One region of the Salipaludibacillus agaradhaerens genome, then DNA from elsewhere that is predicted to be linked to it. Evidence: riboswitches for the same ligand, from Rfam matches in the RefSeq annotation. Region 1 holds a riboswitch; the other holds the start of a gene.

Region 1 (6,299 bases):
TGGAACATATAATTATTTAAAGTGGACATCTCACCATATTTTCCACCTAATAATTCCTGTACCGCTGCTGCCCCGTTTGGGTCTGGGTTTTTCGGCATTGGCAGTTCAATTTGGAGTTTATCTATTCGTTTGAACAACAAAAATCCCTCCTGATATTTCGGCTTCGCCGGCCGGCTACAAAGCTACAAATAATGTATATGCTTTATACAACTTGGCCTAACACCTTTTCAAAAGGGAAAACTAATACGCGTCTATATTAAGTTCCACTGGAACGTGATCTAGAAGACGTACACCGTTAGGAGTAACATGACACCGGCAAGCACTGAGGACCACTCCCGCCTGCTCTGCTATTAAAAGAGCATTCGTAAAGTCTGGATCTATCTCAGCCGCAGGCTGAAGCTCTTTAATATCACTGCGCTGGGATACAAATAAAATAGCTGCACGCCATCCTAGTTCTTTGGAAATTTCGGCCAGTTCTAGTACATGCTTTGTTCCTCTAGCTGTTACAGCGTCAGGGAAAAAGCCTGTGCCATTCCGATTAACAAGTGTCACACCCTTCACTTCTACAACCATGTATTCATCATCTTTTTGGAGAAGGTGATCCCACCTTGACCTTCCTTTTGTATACTCACTGCGTAAATATCTCCAGTTGGTAAAATCGGACAATTGTTGTTGTTCAAGGGCGAGACCCGTCAGCTTATTCGGCAATGTGGCATTAATGGATACCCAATTGTCGCTAGTCGAATCCTTCACACACACCGCTGAAAATTTCGTCTTACGTCTTGGGTCGCTATTAGGAAGTAAATACAGCTCCGCACCTTGAATAAGCAGTTCTTTTAATCGACCAGAATCTGGTAAGTACGCCTCGATAATGTCGCCACTCTCTAATATTTGACACCTTATTAAAAAGCGGTTTGGTCTGTCGATGAATATGGCTCTTATTATTGAAGATGAGTACGGAATAAAAACGCTTGACAAAGCTTCAGCCCCTTTCTGCTTTAATTTATAGGATTATCTCACCTCGATCACTAGAGATGTGGCATATTGATGCGTAATAGGTTGACCTTCTTGCAATATAGTAAAATCAGCACGTAATTCAATTTCATATTCCCCTGGAGGAAAACCAGGCTCCTCCATAAAAGAATGGAAAAAGTCTGCATGCTCATCAGTCTCGCTATATGAAATGCGTTTAACATAGTCTTCTTCATACCATTCTTTCTGTTTTAAAACAGTCTTCTCTTCTAGTTCAGTCGTAGGATAGTATAGGAGTTCAACACCCCTGTCTACTTCATGCAATTCAAAATAAAGCGGACTCTCGACATGGATAATCTCTAGTTCCTCTCTCTCTCCTTTATATTGAAGCTTACCTGTTAGCTGAATCTGCTCTTTTGATTCGTACACAGCTTTTTCGGAAATCAAACGAAGTATGAATTCACCAGCATCAGTTTCCGCAACCACTAATCCTTCATGTTCATTTTTATCTTCCTCGTTATTTATATGTTCACGCTCATACTCATTGCTGTTTATAGAGGTGTTATCAGAATCTGTCACTTCCTCAGAAAGGTGACTACAAGCAGCTAACATTAAGAAAAGACTTGATAGGATCCAAACTCTCGGATTGAGCATAACCTTCCCCTCCCATGTATGAGGCACTATCGTTCGTCTTCATTTTACTCAATTAGGAAATTTTTTGTCTATATGTACCCTTGCTCTTTCATTATTTTTGTTATTTACTGTTCTGAAAAGAATGTTGCATGATATAAATTAAAAGGCAAAACTTAAGCTATCTCTTTAATCATCATGCTTATATGCATCTCCTTTGTATCTGTCGCAAAATAAACACTTTTAAAGCTGCCTCTCTTCTCAAAGTCAGACAGCTTTAAATCATTAATTAATAACTATTTCATTTTAAAATAGACGATTGGCTATCATTAATGGCGATTCTAAAAGCAATAAAATACCAACGATCAACACGGTCAATATTATAATAAGCACAAATCCTGCCAATAATATTGCTGTTTTTTCACATTGCTTCCACTTGACAGCTTACGAAAAAACCAACTATAAGTGAATCGATTTCATAAATCATAGTTGTATCTATTTCGGAACGTTATGACTCATTCCACTACAGATGGACGCTTTCCGTGGGCTCTCCTGCACCTCATTTTGCCTTTGCAAAGCACAGTCAGAGTGGATTTTCAGACGTCGCTTCTTCGCACAAGAGTCGCTATCTTTCGTTCCAACTCTTCGTTTCTAACGACGAATAATTTGTTATTTTCCCCACTATTACTCGTTATATTGAGCGTGACATTGCATTATGAAATTCATTCAAGTAGAAGCGTTATAGTCAAAGATAAAAGGTTGGATGACATCCATATGCACACGCCTTGGTAAAAGTCGCCTACCTCTTATCTATCCGATTAAAGAACTATACAATCCCAATCTTACTCAAGCTTGACTGCTGTTCCATAGACAAGAACTTCTGACGTTCCTGACATGATTGAAGATGAGGAATATCTCACATTTACAATCGCATCTGCTCCAAGTGAGTCTGCTTTAGAGAGCATTTCTTTTTCTGCAATTTCCCGTGCTTCATTAAACATTTCTTCATATTCCTTCATTTTACCTCCCACAAGTCCACGTAATCCCCCAACAATGTCCTTCCCTACGTGTTTCGCCTGTACTGTATTTCCTGATACAATGCCAAGTGCTTGAACAATCGTTCTGCCTGCTACTGTTTCTGTATTAACCATGATCATTGCTCTCTCTCCTTCACTCATTCATTATTCTTTTCCTTAAAGTATTTACGGAAAAGGATTTAAAAAGTTCCGTCATGTGACTGTTTTAATTATAATAAGCAATTAATCATTATAACCGTCTTCCCGTCAACGTTTTTCAAGATTTCCTCTTCCAAAGTAGCTTTTAGTTGTTTCTTTATTTCTTCATTTAATAGGCTCTCTTTCACATTGAAGGCTATATGGAGATAAAACCTGATATTCGTCCTTAGCAGTAAATAATACAAAACCTTTACTTTTATTCTTAAAACTCTTTTGTTTATATTTAAATTGCACAGTGATCATTTTGACTATATAATTATATCAATGAAAGATTAGACGGAGGGGACAAGTATGATTGCAGCAAAACTAAAAGAAATGTCTCAAAATGACCGAATTGAAACAGGCATTATTGTCGCTATTCTAGCGCTATCAGTTATTATAGGCATTATTGTAGGACGGCAGGAAGAATGGATTGCACCACGTAACTTTACCGCTGGATATATGGTTGGATCGCTTACATCTATTATTATTTTATTCAGTATTTACCGCTCAATTTCAATTATTGCTAAAATGCTGGATAAGAAACGCTCTGTTTAAATGTCGTTCAACCTCACTCAACTAGTACGTGGATATAATCGGGTTAGTGCATATGTTTAATGTCATATTTCTTAACCTTTTATATAAAGCCATTGGCTGACTTCGCTCACTGTTAAACAGTGCACGTGAAGTTCTGACAATGGCTTTTTTGAATGGTCAGTAAATGTATTCAATATAGAGGAGTCTCTTTACAGAAAAAACTCGCCTTCTCGGCGAGTTTAAAAAGTTTTATAAATATGACCAGTATTAGCAGCAATTCCTCTACGTCCCAAATCTATTAGAAGGTTGCTACACTATTTTTATTAAATTTCACCACACGAACACTTCCAAAACGAAAACGTTTACTTTATCATTTTATAAAACCAGCCTTTACAAGCCATATCTGACTTTAACACACTGGTGTTTCAACGTTTACGTTGAACTCTCCCTATTTGTTTGCTGAACCTATCTCAACGAGAAGACATTTAAAGCAATGTATTATTACAAAAAACATTAAAGTAGCTTCTATGCCCGTATCTTTAATGTTGCTATTTTTGCTTTTCCTTCAAAAAGGATCGCACTTCTTCTGGTGTCAGCCCTAGTTCTTTCGCAGCCTGAATCAGTGCCACCCATTCTTGGTCATGTTGTTCTTCTCTTTTAATAGTGAGCATGAGGTAAGCCTCCCTTATGTCACTCCATTGAGGCGACTGTGCAATCATAGAATATAATAATTCCTTAGATTCACAGTTTTGCGTCCCGACCTTTCGATAGGGTTGCCTTTTCTGAATGAGTAGATGATATAAATAGTAGTATGTGTATTAAATTCCTTATAACGAACGATAGCTAGTAAATTCGACATAACCGACAAATTTCTTTAGTTATATTGACATCCCTTTCTATTAATACACCCCCGTTATGTTCTATATTACGAATGTAGTAGCTAAATCATAATATTTTTCCTCAAATATGTAAATGAGTACAAATACTTAAATTATCAAAATTATCTATAATTCCCTATTTACTCCCTGTGATAAACGACTTGTATAAGCTTATTAAAGGGTTAATCACACTGAAACAGTTCTTTATATTTAGTCTATTAGGTCTACTTCCTGTTGAAAAACAAATACAGGAAAAAACAAGAAAATTGTCATTTAGTTAATATGACAGTCTTTTTCCCCTTTTCATCTTTATTAGAGGTTAAATCTATTGTGAATTTTTTCAAAACTATTTCCCCTTTCAATTTGAAAGGACTATAAAATTGGTATTATTTAATGACACATTCTACTTAAATAAGGAAATAATTTAGAAACATATTTAAAATTAGCAACTCTCTAAGTAGTCAAGCCCACCTTTCTGTCATTTACATTTAGTCAATATGACCCGATTTTTCACAACTTTATATATGGTCCGACGATTAGAATAACACTTAAATGGCTATAAGAACGGTCTAATCTTTTACCAAAAGCAAAAAAGAAGAATGATATTTAATATTCTCCTACTTCTAGAAGTATCTTGTCTATGACTTTATATCTATAATTACTCAGAAATAAGAACGTAAGATGGAAAAAGACCTTAAAATTGTTTATTTCTCTCTTACAAAACGAACGAGTCATTTACCTTCAACTATATTTTCTCTTCTAAGTGGTATACGTGTATTGAATCATTATACCTAAATTCCCTAACCTTAATGTATTTTTATGGGAATCAATCGTCAATACGTTCTTCTAATTCTGCTTTCAAAACAGTCACTTTATGTTTTCTCTACCATAGTCACAGTTATATAGTAAATAAAGACCTACAGCTATCGTAAGAGAAATACAAAACTTGGTCTGTTTACCGAGAGAATTCCCCTAGTTCTAATGAAATATTTGAATTAAACACACTAGATTAAAAACTGATCATGTGACCCTTAATAATGCTGATCCATAATGACTAAACCCATATTTAACTTTTTAAAACGTTAATCATATACATCTAGTTATTTCACTAAGCTTCACCCTCTAGTTTTACGTCCACATACCTACTTGAATTGTCCCCCTAATTGTAAACTTTATTTTATATGTAAGTTATCTCATACTGATCAGTTGGCTTGGTTTCTAATATCACCTTTTAATGATTGAACGGCCTTTTTGCTTATTCATTTTTGAGGAATGGATATACTTTCGATAGAAAATATTTAAAGTTAAAATAATACACCGCCATATTTTATGCTTAATCAAAACATTTACAGAGATAGGTTTATTAATGTAGGCTCCATGACGGATTATCCTAATAACCCAGAATTATATTTTAAAAATGAGCTATTCAACATACCTCTAACGACTTTAACGTAGAAATAAATGTTAAAGCCGTTGAAGTCTGCTGTTATGTGCGCCTTCTTTCCTTGAAAAAACGGCCATGTTCAAGTAAAACAGAAACTGATTCAATAGCTTTATTATTAATAGGCGACTGCCTCTTCTCCTTTTTTAAAGAACAATTTCAATGCTTCATACACATCTTTTTTGTCACGCAGAATATAATGCTTGAACCGATTATCATCTATCTTCTTATAAGCGTTCATTAAAGTTGACGGTCGATTGTATTGATTCACCTCACCATAGCCAAACATATTAGCTATTTCCATGAGTTCCTGAACATATTTTAGACAGCGATGGTTATCAGAGGTCAGGTTGTCTCCGTCTGAGAAATGGAAAGGGTAAATGTTGTAGCGTGATGGCGGATAGTCGGTAGCAATAATATCAAGTGCTTTTTTATAGGCTGATGAACAAATGGTACCACCACTTTCACCTTTCATAAAAAAGTCATCCTCCGTTACTCTCTTAGCTTCTGTATGATGGGCAATAAATACGATGTCCACAGTTTCATATTTTGTTCTTAAGAACCTTGTCATCCAAAAGAAAAAGCTTCTAGCGATATACTTCTCAAATCGCCCCATACTTCCCGAGG
Region 2 (6,299 bases), 570 kb from region 1:
AACGCTGTAAAGGTTTGCCGCCCCGCAATGCCGTCGACACGTAGTCTAAGTCTGTGTTGGTACGTCCTCACTGCATTTTCCGTAAGCGGGCCAAAAATACCATCCACTGGACCTGGAGAAACACCTGAACCGTATAACATTGCTTGCAAAATCCACGTTATATTACCTCTCGCTCCTCGACCAACATTGACAACTGCTTGACGTGTTTCAGGTCCCCAAATGCCATCCACCTGAATATTTCTATTAAACTGAACATTTAACTCCGTTTGGAAGCCTCGTAATAGTGCCCCTTTTGTCTCTGGACCGAAAATATTATCTACGGCAATGGCTAAACCGTAACGCTCATTTAATGTCGCTTGCACTGACGCAATCGTGTCATTTGTCGGTTGATCACCATCAGATCCATCTGATCCGTTTTCTTCTATATTTAATGCGTTCACAATCCCGGTTGCATGACCTTGTGCAATACGGTCTAAAAAGGCATCATCTCGCAATTTCTCGGCATCACTTTCATTATCAACAAACAAGTTTTCCGTTAAAAGAGCCGACATTGTTGTTTCTCTCAGTACTGCATAGTTAGCGCTTAACATACCTCTGTCAACTACATCAATTTCATTGATAATAGCTTCGTGAATAACCTGTTGATACCTTATCGTTTGATCAGGCACCTCACCGTTCCAAATGTACGATTCAAATCCTTCACCACCACTTGCATTGGTATGAATAGAAACAAAAAAGTCAGCATTCCAGCTATTCGCCATATCGGCCCTTTCTGATAGTGAAACGAAGCTGTCATCCTCTCGACTCATATTAATTTGAACACCTTGATACATGTTCAGTAATTCTCTTAACCTCATCGCAATATCAAGCACAATTTCCTTTTCTACTAAGCCATTCCCTGTTGCTCCACTGTCAGAACCACCATGACCGGGATCGATAAATATCCTTACCATGTGGTGAGCCTCCTTAAATGTCATTTTGTCGCTCACTATAGTTAATGCACCGTCATTAAAAATGACAGGACAAGTGTCTTTAAGTAGAAACAAATAGGCGTGATCAAGTTGTTAGCATATTAAAAAACGCTTATCATAACGATAAACGTTTAAAATAAAGCTTTAGATACAACTTCTAACTCTCATATAGTCTTTTACGAGTTACCACCACTCACTTGTTTAATATCATATACATTTTTTTCTCGCTGTTTCTCTGCTAAAAAACAACGGACATCATGAGGTGTTAATCCTCTTTGACGTGCTTCTCTTATTAGCCTCTCCCATTCTCTATCCAAGGTAGAGTGTAACTTCTTTTCCATCTCTTCCTTAGACCTCCTTTCCCACGTTTGCCTAATAGGCGGTCCGGCGATCATAGATCATACAAGCAAATGACCCTTAGACCCGTAACTTTGCGTCCCTATCTTTAAACAGGTTTGCCTTTAACTAGTAGGAAGGTTTAATTTTAAAATATTGTCACAGCATTTGAGAATCAGCATGATGTGTAACTGTAATTTGAAGTATACCTAGTCAAGGTTAAATACAAGTTAAAAAACAGAAAAAAAGTAGTTCTTTTATCTATTTTTTTAGTGTCTATTCCCTTTTATAGTAATTTCGACAATAAAAGATAAAGTATTACATTGCGTTTTTTTTCCGGAAGCCATGGTAACATAATTTCTATTTGTATAAGTCCTGAATGAATTTCACAATTCAAAATTCGAATCATGAAAGTGACCTTCACTTCAAACGGACGCTTTCCCGAGGGCTTGTCTTCAGCTAACTTTTGCTCGGTAAATCCTCGCAAAAGTGGATCTTTAGACTGCACTTAATCCTCTGGGAGTCGCCGTCTTACATTTCAGTCACTTTTACCGTCCGTGAAGCTCCCAGCTCAAAATAGAGAAGAGAGGTAAATCAATTTAGGCGGGAACTAACGGAGGCTAATGTCCTGATTGATTCATTTACCAATCAGTGGGAGAAGAACAAAAAACCCACTGATTGAAGGTTCGTTTTATCATCCGCATATTAAATATTCGTGTTATTGCTTTAAAAACATCATTATGAAATCGACTCCGCTAAAAAATCTTGTAATTAAACTTGTAAAAGTAACTGCTTAAATCCATTACTATCAGGCAGTCTATAAAAGAAGTTCATATGACAGGAATATGGAAGAGTCCCTGTAGGAAAAGCAGTAGATGAATGGCATTTCAGTATCTACTATCACGGATTTAAATTTTTAGCGTATTCGGATAATCGTGTAGAAGACCTTAAAATATTTTCTTTTTAAATTAAAATATAGGAACCTGACTGTTCATAATCAACAGGTTCCTTATGCCTCAGGCTGATAAAATTGCTTAAAGTGAAGGTTGATTGTTTAGTTTGCGAAATTCGCTAAAATAATGATACACAAAATCTTGAAATTTACGTGCCGCAATGGACAAGTAGCGATCTTCGAGCCATGCTATTTGGTAGGTACGCTGACAAAATGGCTTATCAATATGCAAAAGGCGAAAAGGTACATTTTTATCTTCTATTAAAGTTTCTGGCAAAAAAGCAACACCAATACCGGTGCGAACGAAATGACTTATTGCAGAAAGTTCGTCAACTTCACAAACTACATTTGGAGTAAAACCTTCTTTTTTACAAAAATCATCCGTCATTGCCCGAAACGGATTCCCATCTTTTATACTTATAAAAGCATCGTCAGATAACTCGCTCAGGTCAACACTATTCCGGTTAGCGAATCGGTGCGTGAAAGGAACAGCTAGTAATATTTCTTCAGTGAGAAAGGATTGCCCGCTTATTCCCTCCACTTCAAGTGGTGGAAAAGTAATGCAAAAATCGATATCGCCATTTCTTAGTTGTTTCACCTTTTCGTATGTTGAAGCTTGGCTGATTTGGAGTTTAATATCAGGATGCTCCGATATGAAAGAGCCTATGAGGTCAGAAAAGCATTTATGAGTGGTTGTTGATAAATAAACACGCCCTCGTTCCATCCCCGCAAGATCCTCGACTTCTTGTCTCCCTTCATCAAGTGCTGAAAGTGCAATCTCCACTTTTTTCAAAAATACCTTTCCAAACGAATTGAGTCGGATATTCCTTCCCTTACGGTCAAATAATGGTACACCCAAATCCTCTTCCAATCGGGCAATGGTTTTACTAAGAGCGGGTTGCGCAATGTGAATTTCTTGCGCCGCTTTTGTCATATGTTCTAACCTGGCAACAATTCGAAAATATTGTAGTTGCAACAGTTCCATTTGTGCTCCTCCTATTAATATACTCAAGGTTATATATTTATATAAATATATATATTTTAATTTATTTATTGTTTATCATAAGATAATTATTACAAGATAACAACAGATTTTACTTGCAAGAAGGAGGTGTAATCGATGAAACTAAACCACATGAATCTTACTGTCACTGACGTTAATGCTACTCGTAAATTTTTCGAAAAATATTTTAACGTTCAGACCAAAGGTAATCATAGCGATTCATTCGCTATAATGGTCGATGAAGATGGATTTTTGCTCGCCTTAATGAAAGGTTCCAATGACAACTACCCCAAGTCTTTTCATATAGGTTTTGAACAGGAGAGCCAAGAGCATGTAAATGAAATCAATCAACGGTTAAAGGATGATGGTTATAATGTAAAACCGCCAAGAAGGACTCATCGTTGGACTTTCTATGTTAAAGCACCTGGTGGATTTACTGTTGAGGTTTTCAGCTGACACAACAAACATTCAATAACTTTTTATAAGTTTGAAAAGGAGAGATGTTATATGCGAGCAGCAGCATTTTCTAGTTATGGGCCTCCGGAAGTGTTGCGAGTAATGGAATTTGATGACCCACAAGTTGGAGCAGGTCAAGTTCGAGTTCGGGTCAAAACTGCTGGCGTCCAACCGTTTGATTGTGCTGTACGCAGTAGTGGTTGGACACCACCGGGACTAAAGATCATTTTCCCACAGATTCTTGGCAACGAGTTCTCTGGAATTATCGATCATGTCGGGGAAGATGTCACAGGCTTTAATATCGGCGATGAGGTGTTAGGCTGGGCGTTAATGACTTGTTATGCCGAATATGTAGTCGTAAGTATCGATCAGATTGTACAAAAGCCACAGGGTATGTCTTGGGAGCATGCTGGTGTTATAACAGCCTCTGGCCAAACCGCTCACACGGCATTACGTGAGCTAGAGGTTGGCAAAGGGGACACCGTATTGATTCACGCTGCAGCTGGTGGAGTTGGTACCTTCGCAATACAACTGGCACAAGCATGGGGAGCAGCAACAGTCATCGGCACCGCCAGCGAACGCAATCACGATTACCTTCGTTCACTAGGTGCAATCCCTGTTACCTATGGAGAAGGACTTGTCGACAGAGTACGTTCACTCTCCCCGAAAGGTGTAGACGTTGCCTTTGATGCCGCTGGGGGTGATGCTTTGGAAGCCTCAGTGAAGCTTGTCGAAAACAAGAAGCGTATTGGCACAATTGTTGCGTTCGATCTCGTAGAGGAACTTGGTGTTCGCCCTATACGAAGCGAACGTTCAACTGAACGCCTTTCTGAACTCGTTAACCTTTACATTCAAGGGAAGATAAACATACACATTAGAAATACATTCCCACTTGATGACGTTGTAAAGGCACATCGAGAAGTCGAAACTGGTCACGGTTACGGAAAAATTGTACTGACAATCGACTAGATATGTTGTTAAACCGTATTTTTAGAGACTGATAACTGGAGGCTGTCCCCAAAAATTTACTTTTGGTGACAACCTCTTTTTCATTTCTCTTTAATCCTTAACAACTAAAGGTAAGGCGGATTAATTCAACTATCATGAAAGGAAAAAAATAAATGATAACCAATATGCTCCACCTGCCAAACTTTATTATTCTTGATATGACAGAGAGTGAGAGTGATTACCGATTCTTAGTAGAGCAAGTCCTACACCACCCTCACACTGTCTGAAATGCGGTACCATTCCTAACTTGTATAAGCATGGTAAGAAAGAACAGTTATTCGTTGACTTACCAATGCACGCAAAACGTGTGGGTATTTATGTCAAACGACAACGTTATAAGTGTCGAGAGTGCAATGGGACGTTCTTTGAGGATTTGCCAATACGAAAGACTAATCGTCAAAATGTGTCAGCCAAAGAGCGCAGGCAACTCATGAGGGTCCTATATGTGCTTCTTACAAGGCGTAAAGACCTTAACGACTTCGATGATCAAATAAAACTACAAATATGGACTGATGTTTCCATTGCTGGGTCAAGCATACGAGTTAAAAGAGCAATTCTTTGAAATTTATGAGGCTGAATCAATCAATGATGCCTATAAACTTTACCAAAACTGGCTTTCAAATGTACCTAAAGAATTAATGGCTTATTTTGAGGATCTGATTAAGGCAATGAATAATTGGGAAGAGGAGATATTCAACTATTTCAATTCACCCATTACAAACGCCTATACAGAATCCCTGAATCGTTTAATTAAGACAATGAACCATGTTGGTCGTGGTTATTCTTTCGAAGCCCTTAGAGCAAAAATTTTATTTACACGAGGCTATCGTAAAGTAAAAAAGAAAAAGAAATTCAAAGAAGTTGAAGTTACTTTCGGAAAAATGTTACCTGATCAATTCCCTAATTGGGGACAAACTGGCTATGAATGGGTGTTTGAAGAAATTTATGGTGCTGATTTTTCCACATTGATCAAGGCTATGGAAGAGGGCATCTTTTAACCCTCTTTCCACACTATTTTCCGATTACCCAATTTTTATTAAATTTATACCCAAACCCTCTGACCGTTTGAATATAGTCTGGTTTAGCAGGATTAGCTTCTATTTTTTTTCTTAAATTTCTAATATGAACTGTTACCGTTTTTAGATCCCCATGGTGTTCAACTCCCCAAATGTGATTATAAATTTGTTCCGTACTAAAAACTTGGTTAGGATGCTTCATAAAAAATATTAATAGTTGAATTTCCTTAGCATAGAGTGCTATTTTTTCACCTTCCAAAAAAACTTGAAAACTTTTCATATCAATAGTTATCCTGCCTGCCTTAAGATACGCAATTTCACTATTCTCTAAGGCCCTTCTTCGTAGGTTTGCATTTATTCGTGCCTCTAGCTCCTCAAGGTCGTATGGCATTGTCAAATAATCATCGGCACCAGCGTTTAAACCTTCAATTTTATTCACGGATGTCTTTAAATGGCTAACCATTATGATCGATACGTCTGAGCTTTCCCTAATCTTTTTGCATAAGTGTATACCTTCATGATGTGGTGAACGATCTTCTAATATAATAAGATGTGGG

What was found. A riboswitch is a leader RNA that binds a small molecule or an ion and turns the genes downstream of it on or off. The one in region 1 is predicted to bind cyclic di-GMP.
Region 2: another riboswitch for cyclic di-GMP. It lies ahead of BK581_RS19930 (anti-repressor SinI family protein); the one in region 1 lies ahead of BK581_RS06480 (anti-repressor SinI family protein).

What each region holds. Positions count from the first base shown of each region.
Region 1 covers NZ_KV917378.1:1,327,160-1,333,458, forward strand. The annotation lists gene BK581_RS06455 (manganese catalase family protein) at 1-137, opposite strand, end outside; gene sfsA (DNA/RNA nuclease SfsA) at 241-978, opposite strand; gene BK581_RS06465 (hypothetical protein) at 1,012-1,626, opposite strand; gene BK581_RS06470 (YbjQ family protein) at 2,445-2,759, opposite strand; gene BK581_RS06475 (hypothetical protein) at 3,129-3,374, shown strand; gene BK581_RS06480 (anti-repressor SinI family protein) at 3,902-4,024, opposite strand; cyclic di-GMP riboswitch class I at 4,053-4,141, opposite strand; gene yhbH (sporulation protein YhbH) at 5,791-6,299, opposite strand, start outside.
Region 2 covers NZ_KV917378.1:1,895,967-1,902,265, forward strand. The annotation lists gene BK581_RS08990 (N-acetylmuramoyl-L-alanine amidase) at 1-953, opposite strand, end outside; gene BK581_RS19930 (anti-repressor SinI family protein) at 1,148-1,312, opposite strand; cyclic di-GMP riboswitch class I at 1,347-1,441, opposite strand; gene BK581_RS09000 (LysR family transcriptional regulator) at 2,342-3,244, opposite strand; gene BK581_RS09005 (VOC family protein) at 3,380-3,718, shown strand; gene BK581_RS09010 (NADP-dependent oxidoreductase) at 3,770-4,687, shown strand; gene BK581_RS20570 (transposase family protein) at 4,950-5,288, shown strand; gene BK581_RS19940 (transposase) at 5,248-5,724, shown strand; gene BK581_RS09020 (response regulator transcription factor) at 5,738-6,299, opposite strand, start outside.